Regions from separate parts of the Pseudoalteromonas sp. KS88 genome, predicted to be linked through region 1. Evidence: predicted binding sites of a transcription regulator. Region 1 holds the regulator's gene; the other holds the start of a gene.
The links. Region 1 encodes MetJ, which represses methionine synthesis genes. Its sites were predicted from a motif close to TAGACGTCTAGACGTCTA; they were not measured.

Region 1 (6,785 bases):
TTGTTGACCAAGTCTTGCAATAGTGGATGCTCAGGAAAGTGCGTTTGTAATAAAACATGGCCGGGCTCTCCGCTTCGTCCAGCGCGCCCCGCCACTTGTGTAACCAGTTGAGCTAAATGCTCAGTAGCACGAAAATCACAGGAATAAAGGCCGCTGTCTACATCCAAAATAAGCACTAAGCTAACATCGGGAAAGTGGTGACCTTTAGCCAGCATTTGAGTGCCTACTAAAATCCGGGCGCCACCTTGATTGATATCATCTAAGGCTTTTTCCAAGCTGCCTTTACGGCGCGTCGAATCTCTGTCAATACGGCTAATGGGGGTATCGGCAAATTCGCTCGTTAAAAATTCTTCTATTTGCTCAGTGCCTTTACCATTTGGAAATATTTGTGTGCTGCCGCAGTCAGGGCATTGATGTGGTACACGCTCTTGCTCACCGCAGTGATGGCAAATCATTTGCCCTATGGCTTTATGAAACGTCGCGCTGGTACTGCAACGCGAGCATTCACTAAGCCAGCCACATTCATGGCAAATTAGCGTAGGTGAAAAACCACGGCGGTTTAAAAACACCATTACTTGCTTACCACGATTTAAATGCTGGCGCATTGTAGCAAGGCTTGCATGGGCAATACCGGCTTGATCAGGCTGGCCTTTCATATCTAACAGCTGAAATTTATTATCTGTACTGGTTTGCGCGCGCTGCGTTAGGCTTAACAGTTGGTACTTACCATTAATCGCTTTGTGCAGGGTTTCTAGTGCGGGTGTAGCCGAGCCTAATACCAAAGGGATTTTATGTTGAAAAGCACGATATGCTGCTAGGTCTCTGGCATGATAGCGCAAGGTATCTTGTTGTTTGAATGAACTATCATGCTCTTCATCAACAATGATCATACCGAGTTTCAAAAAGGGTAAAAATATACTTGAACGAGTTCCTATAACAATAGCGCAGCTGGCTTTTTCGCAAAAGCGCCACGTTTGTAAGCGTTCGTTATCAGTTAGGGCTGAATGCCAAAGCATGATTGGGGTATCAACAAAGCGGCGACGAAAGCGGTTTACGGTTTGTGGTGTTAAGCCAATTTCAGGTACTAATACCAGTGCTTGCTCGCCCCGTTTTAATACTTCTTCTAGGCATTGTAAGTACACCTCGGTTTTACCACTGCCGGTGACACCTTCAAGTAAAAAGCTATTAAAACCTGTGCTTTGGTTTATTGAAGTGCAGGCAACAGCTTGCTCTTTGTTTAATACAGGTTTGGTACCGATTTTTGGTGCTTGTTGCTGCCATTGGTTATCGTGTTCAATACTTTGGTTAATCAGCTCTTTGCTGAGCAGACTATCAATGGTTTTTTTATTAAACCCCAAGGCTTTTAATTCGGTGAGTGAGGACTTTCCTGATTCGGCTAATTGTTTTAAAAGTCCTAGTTGGCTTTTTGCCTTTAAAGAGGGAAGTTTGGCACCTTTTTCAGTCAAGGCGACCATGTTGATACTACTCTTATCAGGACATTCGCCTTGGCGTAATGCGCCAGGTAGCGCGATGTGTATTGTTTCGCCTAATGGGTAGCAATAATAGCGAGCAGTAAAGCGCAATAAATCAAGATGTTGAGCAGACAAAATAGGCTCATCATCAATTACCTCTAAGAGTGCTTTAATTTTTTCGGCTGGTACGTCTGTATTATTTTTAAGTGCTAGGACGACAGCGACTTTTTTTTGATTACCAAATGGCACAATAACCCGCGAACCGACCTTCGGTGTGCCCGATAAACCATTAAGTTGTTCCGGTAGGCTGTAATCAAAAGTTCGCTGTAGCGGGACTTTTATAGCAACTTCAACAAAACTCATAGCAACTCAACAACAATCAACAAGATTGCTAATGTACTAAAGTTACGATAAAAAACCTATCAGCAAATAAGCCGATTAAAGTTTTTGCTCATTTTATTAGCAAAAAACGTATTTAAAGCTTGTAGCGAGCGGGGTTGTTGCTTAGAATACGCGTCCAATTATTTTGATTTAAACGACGTATGGTGCCAGACTTCGGGTTTGGAGAGCGATGCGGCCTTAACTAGAGGTTTCTATGAAAGAAGGTATTCACCCTAAGTACGAAGTAATTTCAGCAACGTGTTCATGCGGAAATAAATTCGAAACAAGTTCTACTTTGTGTAAAGACATCCACTTAGACGTATGTTCTGCGTGTCACCCGTTTTACACTGGTAAGCAAAAGATTCTAGACACAGGTGGCCGTGTTGATCGCTTTAACAAGCGTTTCGGTTCACTTAGCAGCAAGTAATTTCTGCTTTTGTGTTGAGAAAAGCACCTTAGGGTGCTTTTTTTGTGCCTGTAAAACAGAGCATTGTATTACGTAAGCTTTATTAAGAATCGCAGCTTAAATTGGGCAAATATTCCATTCTGTACGGCTTTGTTGCCACCCTCAACTGCACCTCGTATTTATTTTAGTTCTTTAAGTATTTCTATTTTTTATAATGATTATAGTTTTAGACCAACAGACAAACTGTTTTTTATTCACTATATTGATTAAATAATACAACGTTTAATAATACCTTTTGTAACTAAAAGAAGCTAAATCATGGTGATTTGTTGTTATCGTCGGGAAATGTTCGTGATAAGCGTCTTCTCATAACCTAGTTAGTGAATGTTGGATATTTATTCAATTTAAGTTAGGTTTTTTGATGCTTTAATGATGTTTTAAAGATGAGTTTTTAGAATTATTTACTAAAAATGCTGACAAAACGCATAAAATCAACTGATATAGCTTATAACAGGATAGACCTGATATTGCTTGAATTTAATTATAATATCGGTATTGTTCTCAATTAAAGATATAGAACTGCTCTCTCACACTTAATTTAACTTACTTGCAGGATAAAATCGCGTTATGTCAGACTTTCGTGAACAAGCACTACATTACCATGCCCATCCCGTTCCAGGAAAAATCAGCATTGAACTTACTAAGCCGGCTGAAACCGCTAAAGATCTCGCTTTAGCATACAGCCCTGGTGTTGCTGAACCTGTTCGTGAAATTGCAGCGGATCCCGCTAATGCTTATAAGTATACAGGTAAAGGCAACATGGTTGCGGTTATCACAAATGGCACAGCCATTTTAGGACTTGGCAACCTGGGCCCTTTGGCTTCAAAACCGGTTATGGAAGGAAAAGCGTTGTTGTTTAAACGCTTTGCTGGCTTGGATTCAATTGATATTGAAGTTAAGCATCGCACGACTGAAGACTTTATTAACACCGTAGCGAATATTGCTGATACGTTTGGTGGCATCAATCTCGAAGATATTAAAGCACCTGAGTGTTTTGAGATTGAAAAAGCGTTGATTGAGCGTTGCAGCATCCCAGTATTTCATGACGACCAGCACGGTACTGCGATTGTAACTGCTGCAGGGATGATCAATGCTTTAGAAGTTCAAGGAAAAAACATTGAAGATGCGATTATTGTTTGTTTAGGTGCAGGCGCGGCTGCCGTTGCATGTATGGAATTGCTAATTAAATGTGGTGCGCTTCGTGAGCACATTTATATGCTTGATCGCAAGGGCGTAATTCACACGCGTCGTGATGATCTTAATGAATATAAACAATTGTTTGCGAACAATACTGATAAGCGTACTTTGCAAGACGTTATTGCTGACGCTGACGTATTTGTGGGTGTGTCAGGGCCGAACTTGTTAGCGCCTGAAGACTTAAAGTTAATGGCTGACAAGCCCGTTATTTTTGCTTGCTCTAACCCAGATCCTGAAATTAATCCTGCATTAGCTCACGGTGCACGAAGCGATCTTATTATGGCGACAGGTCGTTCTGATTACCCTAACCAAGTTAATAATGTTTTATGTTTCCCATTTATTTTCCGCGGTGCGCTTGATGTTCGTGCAAGCCAAATCAATGATGAAATGAAAATTGCTGCGGTAGATGCTATTCGCAGCATTGCAAAAGAGCCAGTTCCTGCAGAGGTGTTAACTGCTGCCGGTGTTGATAAGTTAGAATTTGGCCCTGAGTATATTATTCCAAAACCAATGGATCCGCGTTTATTACCGCGTATTGCTAAAGCGGTAGCGCAAGCGGCGATTGATTCAGGTGTGGCGCAAATCGATATGCCTGAAAACTACATGGCTTAGGTTAAAACGATCTGACAATAAAAAACCTCAGTAACGCAAGTTGCTGAGGTTTTTTTGTATCCAATTCCTGAAGGCAGGAATGTAGCTTAATCTTCGTTAAGAACAGGTACTTCAAGCCCCATCTCAAGCATGATTTTCTTCACTTCTTCAGGTACTTTTTCAGGGTTGTCTTTACGCAAGTCATCGTCATTAGGTAACGGCTGACCAGTGAACGCATGTAAAAATGCTTCACAAAGTAATTCACTGTTAGTTGCGTGTCTTAAATTATTAATTTGACGACGCGTGCGCTCATCGGTTAAAACTTTAAGCACATTGAGTGGAATAGATACGGTGATCTTTTTCACTTGTTCTGATTTTTTACCGTGTTCTGCATATGGGTGAATATATTCACCATTCCATTTAGCCATAAGAAGTATCGTTGCCTCAGGTTATTAATTGTTTGCATCGCCGAGTTGCTTTGCAAAGATGCGGGAAATTCTATCGTTTTAAAAAAGATAGTCAAACACTTGTTATTTAGCCATCTAGCTCGCTAAATTTCTTTACTTCTATAAATGTAAGGTCTGTACCATAAATTCTTTGACTTATGGGAGTTGATCATCTAACCTTTTAGACGTCTAAACATCCATTTAATTGTAGGTGACGTTATGAGTCAAAAAAATAAAGCAACTATCGCGGTACGAAAAGGCATCGACGCTGATAAACATCATGGTGCAGTTGTGCCTCCTCTACATCTATCAACGACCTATTCATTTGCTGATTTTGATACAAAACGTCAATACGATTATGGCCGCAGCGGCAATCCAAACCGCGATATTTTAGCGGAAACGCTGGCTGAGCTTGAAGGTGGTGCTAAGGGAATTATTACAGCTACGGGTATGTCGGCAGTACATTTAGCGACTCAGTTACTTAATAGTGATGATACTTTGGTTATTCCTCATGACTGTTATGGCGGCAGCTACCGTTTATTTACTTCGCTTGAGAAGCGTGGCTTATTAAAATTGGTGGTATTAGATTTAACCAAAGCTGAGAACCATCAGAAGATACTTGAAATTAAACCTAAATTAATTTGGATAGAAACACCCAGCAATCCAATTTTACGCCTAACCGATATTAAAGCGATTACGGCGATTGCTAAACAGTGCGGTGCACTTGTTGGTGCCGATAACACCTTTTTATCACCTGCTTTGCAAAACCCGATTGAGTTTGGTGTCGATATTGTGGTGCATTCGACGACTAAATACATAAATGGTCATTCAGATGTTGTGGGCGGTGCTGTCATTGCAGCTAATCAAGAGTTAGGTGATGAATTGGCATGGTGGGCGAATAATATTGGTATCACCGGCGCGCCGTTTGATAGCTATTTAACCTTACGTGGTTTACGTACGTTAAATGTACGTTTGCGTCAGCACCAAGAAAATGCATTTGTTATAGCGCAGTATTTAGAAGACTCACCCTATGTAAGCCAAGTTTATTATCCTGGCCTTGAATCGCACCCGCAACATGAATTAGCAAAACAGCAACAACGCGGTTTTGGTGGTATGGTAAGTTTTGATATTAAGGGTGATGTAAATGACGCTGCAGCATTTTTAACAAGCCTAGAAGAATTTAGCTTAGCAGAGTCATTAGGTGGCGTTGAAAGTTTAATTTGCCACCCAGCGACGATGACTCATGCAGGTATGGATGCTACAGCCCGTCTTGAAGCTGGAGTCGGCGATACCTTGATTCGTATTTCGGTAGGGATTGAAGATGTTAAAGATTTAGTGGCTGATTTAGAGCGTGTGTTTAATAAAGTAAAGCCGGGTCAGGGTGAGCAAGTTGTAGCTCAACAAGCTGCGCAAAAACAACAGCAAGATGAACAATCAAGCTCATTTAAATTAACGCCTGCACATACGGCATTGTGGTAAGAATAATGGTTAATATCGTACATAAATTTGGTGGCTCGAGCTTAAGTTCGCCCGAGCGTTATCAAGCAGTCGCTAATATTATTTTAGCTAATAGTGAAGTGGGTGATTGCGTTGTTGTTTCTGCTGCAGGCAAAACGACTAATACTTTGGTTAAATTGTGGCAAAGTTACCAGCAGGGCGATCTTCAAGCTGTTAGCGACATTTTATTATTGTTAGATAATCACCAGCGAACCTTGATTGAGCAGCTACTAACGGCGCAACTAAAACAGCAGGCACTTAGTTCATTACAGCAAGAGTTGGCAATATTGGCTGAACAAGCAAAGCAGCAAACTTTAGCGGAGTCAGCTTTACTTGCTCATGGTGAAGTGTGGTCGGCGAGATTACTTGCAAGTTACTTACACCAATTAGGCTTAGCCGCAAAGGATATTGATGCGCGTCAACTATTTACTTTAAACGATGGACAGCTACTGCATCAAAAGAACCAACAAGCCTGTATCGATTTGATAAGCAAGCAGCATGTTAATGTGGTAACTGGCTTTATTGCCAGTGACTGCCAAGGTGAAACCATTACTTTAGGGCGTAATGGCAGTGATTACAGTGCCACACTATTAGGTAGCTATTGTCATGCGCAGCAAGTGTCTATTTGGACCGATACGCAAGGCGTATTTAGCACGGATCCCCGTAAAGTAAATAAAGCACTTAAGTATTCGAAAGTGTGCCGTGGTCAAGCAAATTTATTAGCACGTTTAGGCA
Region 2 (6,785 bases), on a different contig from region 1:
CGAGCTTATTATGCCATAAGTCGTCTAAGTAATTAGCACAGTGCACTAATTCAAGATCATCTGGATTGCCCAGTCTCGGTTGAATTAAATTACTATTTATTAACCCTAACTCTTTAACGTGTTGGTATAAATTCGCAAACTTGCTCATTACAAAGCGGTGTTTAGGGTCAAAGTTAAATGAGTAATTAGGATGATAGACCAAAGGTAAGTGTGGATTTAAAGTCATAATTCGCCATAATGCACAGTTTGCACTATGGTAATCAACTTCCTTTGTTTAGTCTATTGTGGTGTGTGTATCAGCATGCCAAGTTCCCGATGAAGCAGTGTATCATCTCCGAGGTTAAGCTCAACCAAACGCTTAAGGTGCGTGATACTGTCTATACCTATATGCGTACAATGCAACCCGATATGAAGAGGCTCAACATGGCTAATCTCAACAGCCATGGCAATGCTTACCTGGCTATCAGGTAGGGTAAAGTTAAGTTCTGCCGACTGATGTTTATCTGCCTTTAAGCCACTGGGATGGCTGATCAATACACCATTTAGCGATACATCAAGCAGTTCACAGTTATAACTTTGCTCGTTTAATAATAGTGTTGCGGGGGTAGAAAACAACACGCGAGTATATTTGCGACGATTATTCATAACTATTATGACCCATTAATTAATGTGGGAGTTAATATTATAGCCAATAATCTACTAATTGAGAGTGCGATTTGTTCATTTAAAATAAAAAGCCCCGCATAAATGCAGGGCTTAAAATATGTTTAGAACCTAGCCAATCTTTTTATACTTAATACGTTTAGGTTGCGCTGCTGCTGCACCTAGTGTCTTTTTAAGCCACTCTTCATACTCTGTGTAGTTACCATCAAAGAAGTTAATTTGACCTTCATCACGGTAATCAAGAATATGCGTTGCAATACGGTCTAAGAACCAACGGTCATGCGAGATACACATAACATTACCCGGGAACTCTAAAATTGCATTTTCAAGCGCACGTAATGTTTCAACGTCCAAGTCATTGGTTGGCTCATCCAGTAAGATGACATTGCCGCCTGCTTTTAATAGCTTGGCTAGGTGTAAACGGTTACGCTCACCACCTGATAGGTCCTTAACAAACTTTTGTTGGTCATTACCTTTAAAGTTAAAGCGGCCTACGTAAGCACGGCTTGGGAATTCAAAGTTGCCAATTTTAAGCACATCTTGGCCATCAGCGATTTCTTGGAAAACCGTATTGCTGTCGTCCATGTTGCCACGGAACTGATCAACGGTTGCAAGCTCAACTGTTTCACCAATGGTGATATCGCCGCTATCTGGCTTTTCTTCACCGCTTAGCATTTTAAACAGGGTTGATTTACCCGCACCATTGGCACCGATAATGCCAACAATGGCACCTTTTGGCATGGTGAAGTTTAAGTCATCGATTAATACGCGATCGCCAAAGCTCTTCTTCAAGTTTTTAACTTCAATTACTTGGTCGCCTAAACGCGGGCCAGGTGGAATGAATAGCTCGTTGGTTTCGTTACGCTTTTGGTAGTCAGAGTGTTGTAACTCGCTAAACTGCGCCATACGCGCTTTAGACTTAGCTTGACGACCTTTCGGGTTTGAACGTACCCACTCAAGCTCTTGAGCAATTGATTTTTGGCGGGCTTTTTCAGATTTTTGCTCTTGCTGCAGGCGCGCATCTTTTTGTTCAAGCCAAGAAGAGTAGTTACCTTCCCACGGAATACCTTCACCACGGTCTAGCTCTAAAATCCAACCTGCTACGTTATCTAGGAAGTAACGGTCATGCGTTACCGCCACAACGGTGCCTTCGTAATCATGTAAGAATCGCTCAAGCCAGGCAACTGATTCAGCATCTAAGTGGTTAGTTGGCTCATCGAGAATAAGCATGTCTGGCTTTTCAAGTAATAAACGACAAATCGCGATACGACGACGCTCACCACCTGATAACACTTCAACTTTAGCATCCCAAGGCGGCAAACGTAGCGCATCAGCGGCGCGCTCTAATACGTTGTCAATATTGTGGCCGTCATGGGCTTGAATAATGGCCTCTAGTTGGCCTTGCTCTTTGGCTAGCGCGTCGAAGTCAGCGTCTTCCATCGCGTATTCGTTATACACTTCATCAAGACGACTTAATGCGTTTTTAACTTCACTGACCGCTTCTTCAACGGTTTCGCGCACGGTTTTGCTTTCATCGAGTACCGGCTCTTGCGGTAAGTAACCAATTTTAATACCAGGCTGAGGGTGTGCTTCACCTTCAAACTCTTGATCAACACCAGCCATAATGCGCAGCAAGCTTGATTTACCTGAGCCGTTTAAGCCAAGTACACCAATTTTTGCGCCAGGGAAAAAATGTAATGAGATATCTTTTAAGATAGTGCGCTTTGGTGGCACAACCTTAGATACTCGACTCATCGAGAAAATAAACTTATCAGGTAAAACCATGGAGGAAAGCCTTCAAATAATAATAAAAATTTCAATGTTGTATTGTAGTTGTTGAGGGGTGAAACAGTCAACGAATGGGGCGTTGAATATATGTTTATCGTTTTATCTTGTTAAATGTATAGTTTTATCTGCGTGTGCTAACGTATTTAAACCACAACAAAATAAGAAAAAATATGACAATACACACACTAATCGTAACGGTCGCTTTATTTATACTGAGCGTAATAACCCCAAATGCGCAGGCAGTTGATTCACCCTGGCCTGAAATAAGAAAACAACGTATTAACCAACTGCTTCCAAATGCCTTAAAAGCGGCTGATGTAGATGCTTGGCTTATCGTATGTAGAGAGAATAATAATGATCCACTGGCGGATCATATAGGTTGTGAAAACGCGGGTTCACCAGCAGCTTATTTATTCTATTTTAATAAAGGAGAGTTTCATTCTGTTGCTTACTCTCCTTCAAGCGAAGCAAAGGCACTTGATGAGCTTGATATACACGAAAAGGTTATATCGGTACCTCGCAGTGTGTCCGCATTAAAATACGCCGCTGAGTTTATAAACACGCAATCATTTCGCCGAATTGCAATAAATGTATCCGATCTTAATGCACAGGCCGATGGGCTATCGCACTCGCAATATAAGCAACTGACTAGTTTATTAAGTGCTGAGCAGGCTGAGAAGTTAATATCATCTGAAGAGGTGGTTTATCAATGGCTATCAATCAAGTTACCGGCTGAAGTTGAAATAATGAAAGAAGCTGCGATGCTTTCAGCAAAGTGGCAACTAGAAGCATATAGCATTATTGTTCCTGGTAAAACGACCGATGCAGAAGTGGCTAAATTTTTAAAAATGAAAATGAAAGCTCATGGGGTCACGGATGCTTGGGCTGCAGACCAAAACCCGAATGTAAATTCAGGCCCTGACCGAGGCCACTCTCATTCTACCGATAAAGTGATTATGCCTGGTGATGTCATACAAATTGATTTTGGTGTAAAACTTCATAATAAATGGGTAAGCGATATCCAACGCTTTGCATACGTACTTAGGGAAGGCGAAACGGCTGCGCCCGCCAATATTCAACAATACTGGGTGAACGCACGAGACAGTGGTTTTGCTGCTTTTAACGCAATGAAACCAGGTGTAAAGGGAATTGAGGTCGATGATGCGCAAACCGTATTAATGAATAAATACAATTCAGAACCAGTGCCTTGGAGTACAGGTCATCCTGTAGGATATGTTGCACATGACACGGGCCCTAACTTGGGGGGATCTCGAAGTGCACAAGTAAGGCCCGCATCTCAGCGTAAGCTTAAAGAGGGAATGGTGTTTGCCTTTGATGGTTTTTTCAGCTGGCGTTTAAGTAGCGATACTTTTAAAACCATCTCCGTTGAGGAAATGGCAGTCATCACTGCAAACGGTGCTGACTACTTAATACCGCCCCAGCAAAACTTGATTTTAGTGGGTAAAAGCCAATAAGTCGCTAAAAGTGTAACTTTGTTCATGAAGGTCACGGTATACCTTAATAGTGGTTTAACGTGACCTATTACTCAGGGTAAAACCGACTTAAATAAAATTCATTTAGACATCTATACATCTAGAGGTTGAAATTTACTGCTAACCGTTCATAATTAACCATTGGTTAAAATGATGCGTGGAGTGAATGAATGCCTATTACAGTAAAGGATGAATTGCCTGCCATTGCAAAGCTACGTCAAGAAAACGTCTTTGTAATGCCAAAAACCCGTGCGAAAACGCAAGAAATTCGCCCGATGCGACTGGCTATCTTAAACTTAATGCCGAATAAAGTAGAAACTGAAGTTCAGTTTATTCGCTTACTGGCAAATTCCCCTTTGCAAGTGAATGTTGAGCTTTTACGCTTAGACACTCACCGTAGTAGCAGTAACTCTGAGCAACATTTAGACACCTTTTACCGTTATTTTTCAGAAGTAAAAGACAACAACTACGATGCTATGTTGGTAACCGGTGCACCGCTGGCGCATTTAGAATACGACGACGTTGCCTATTGGGATGAACTTAAAGTGATTCTCGATTGGGCTGAGCAACATGTTACATCAACTTTGTTTTCGTGTTGGGCGGCGCATGCAGGGTTATTTCATCACTACGGGTTAAAACGCGAGTTAAAACCGAATAAACTCAGCGGTGTATTTACTCACCATTGTTACTTTGAACACGCCGCGCTTACTCGTGGTTTTGATGATACTTTTGTAGTGCCACATTCTCGTTTTGGCCATATTGATATTGAAAAGATAAATGCTTGTGATGATTTAGTTGTGCTGGCGGGTTCGGAGCGAGTCGGTGCTTACTTACTTAAGAATAAGTCAGGCAGCCAAGTATACATAACCGGCCACCCAGAATACGATGCCGACACATTAAAAGGTGAATACCAACGCGACCTTGCAAAAGGGCCTGACGCGGTAATTCCTGAGAACTACTTTCCAGATAACAATCCAGATAACGAGCCGTCGAAAACCTGGCAAAGCCATGCCTTTTTGCTTTTTTCGAATTGGTTAAATTATTATGTATATCAAACCACACCTTATGATATTAATCTCGTTAGCCAAGCAGTAAGGACTAACAACTATGCCGAGTAATACAGTGAATAAACATGCAGAACTAACCGAGGCGCTAAAACAGCGAATTTTAATCCTCGACGGCGCTATGGGCACCATGATCCAAGAGCATAAATTAGAAGAGCAAGATTACCGTGGTGAACGTTTTAAAGACTGGCATGTATTAATTAAAGGCAATAACGACTTGTTAAGCCTGACTCAGCCTAAAATAATTGCTGATATTCACCGTGGCTTTTTAAATGCCGGTGCCGATATTATCGAAACTAACACGTTTAACTCAACCACTATCTCTATGGAAGATTACGACATGGCAAGCATTAGCCGTGAAGTAAACTTAGAGTCGGCCAAGTTAGCACGCAGCATTTGTGATGAGTTCACTGCTATAAACCCTGAAAAACCACGTTATGTGGCAGGGGTGCTTGGGCCAACCTCAAAAACTTGCTCAATCTCACCAGATGTAAATGACCCAGGTTATCGCAACGTGACATTTGATAAATTAGTCACCGCCTATGTTGAATCGACCCTTGCGTTAATGGAAGGCGGCGCTGATTTAATTTTAATTGAGACTATTTTTGATACCTTAAACGCTAAAGCGGCGTCGTTCGCTGTTGAAGAAGCGTTTGAGCAGGCAGGGCGTAAGTTACCAGTAATGATCTCAGGCACGATAACTGATGCGTCAGGCCGTACACTTTCAGGGCAAACCACCGAAGCGTTTTATAATTCAATCCGCCATATTAAGCCTATTTCAATTGGTTTAAATTGTGCTCTTGGCCCAGATTTATTGCGCCAATATGTGGAAGAATTATCACGAGTGTGTGAAACTTTTGTCTCTGTTCACCCTAACGCAGGCTTACCTAATGAGTTTGGTGAATACGACTTAGAAGCACCTGAAATGGCAGAAGAAATCATTGATTGGGGTAAGTCAGGCTTTATAAATATTGTTGGCGGTTGCTGCGGCACAACGCCTGCTCATATTAAAGCATTTGCTAAAGGTCTTGAAGCGGTTAATCCTCGCCAATTACCTGAGCTTGAAGTGCGCATGCGCTTATCTGGCCTTGAAGCGTGTAATTTAAATTAGGGAAACCGACATGACACAACAAATAGCAGTATTTACTAACGTCGGTGAGCGTACCAATGTAACCGGCTCAGCCATGTTCAAGCGTTTGATCATGGAAGAAGATTATGAAACCGCCCTTAATGTAGCCCGTGAACAAGTTGAAAATGGCGCGCAAGTAATTGATATCAACATGGACGAAGCCATGTTGGACTCAAAAGCCGCAATGGTAAAGTTTTTAAACTTAATTGCCTCAGAGCCTGATATTTCGAAAGTACCTATTATGGTTGATTCCTCTAAGTGGGAAGTGATCGAAGCGGGCTTAAAGTGTATTCAAGGCAAGGCGATTGTTAACTCAATCTCACTAAAAGAAGGCGAAGAGCCATTTATTCGCCAAGCTAAAATTATTAAGCGCTTTGGTGCTGCTGCCGTGGTAATGGCGTTTGATACTGATGGCCAGGCCGACACCGCAGATCGCAAGTATGAAATTTGCGAGCGCAGCTACCGAATTTTGGTCGACGAAATAGGCTTCCTGCCAGAAGACATTATTTTTGACCCAAATATTTTTGCCGTTGCTACGGGTATCGAAGAGCATGATAACTACGCGGTCGAGTTTATTGAAGGCACGCGTCGCATCAAGCAAAACTTACCCCATTGTAAAGTGTCGGGTGGGGTATCAAACGTATCGTT

Region 2: a site for MetJ is predicted at 4,030-4,047, ahead of metA (homoserine O-succinyltransferase). Genes of this name have one in related genera too.

Annotation. Positions count from the first base shown of each region.
Region 1 is NZ_PYHV01000018.1:153,222-160,006, forward strand. It holds gene priA (primosomal protein N') at 1-1,835, opposite strand, end outside; gene rpmE (50S ribosomal protein L31) at 2,068-2,280, shown strand; gene C7Y70_RS11890 (malic enzyme-like NAD(P)-binding protein) at 2,887-4,128, shown strand; gene metJ (met regulon transcriptional regulator MetJ) at 4,215-4,535, opposite strand; gene metB (cystathionine gamma-synthase) at 4,773-6,032, shown strand; gene metL (bifunctional aspartate kinase/homoserine dehydrogenase II) at 6,038-6,785, shown strand, end outside.
Region 2 is NZ_PYHV01000041.1:5,891-12,675, forward strand. It holds gene C7Y70_RS19760 (histone deacetylase) at 1-226, opposite strand, end outside; gene C7Y70_RS19765 (PilZ domain-containing protein) at 280-645, opposite strand; gene ettA (energy-dependent translational throttle protein EttA) at 775-2,448, opposite strand; gene C7Y70_RS19775 (M24 family metallopeptidase) at 2,622-3,926, shown strand; gene metA (homoserine O-succinyltransferase) at 4,115-5,062, shown strand; gene C7Y70_RS19785 (homocysteine S-methyltransferase family protein) at 5,052-6,119, shown strand; gene metH (methionine synthase) at 6,130-6,785, shown strand, end outside.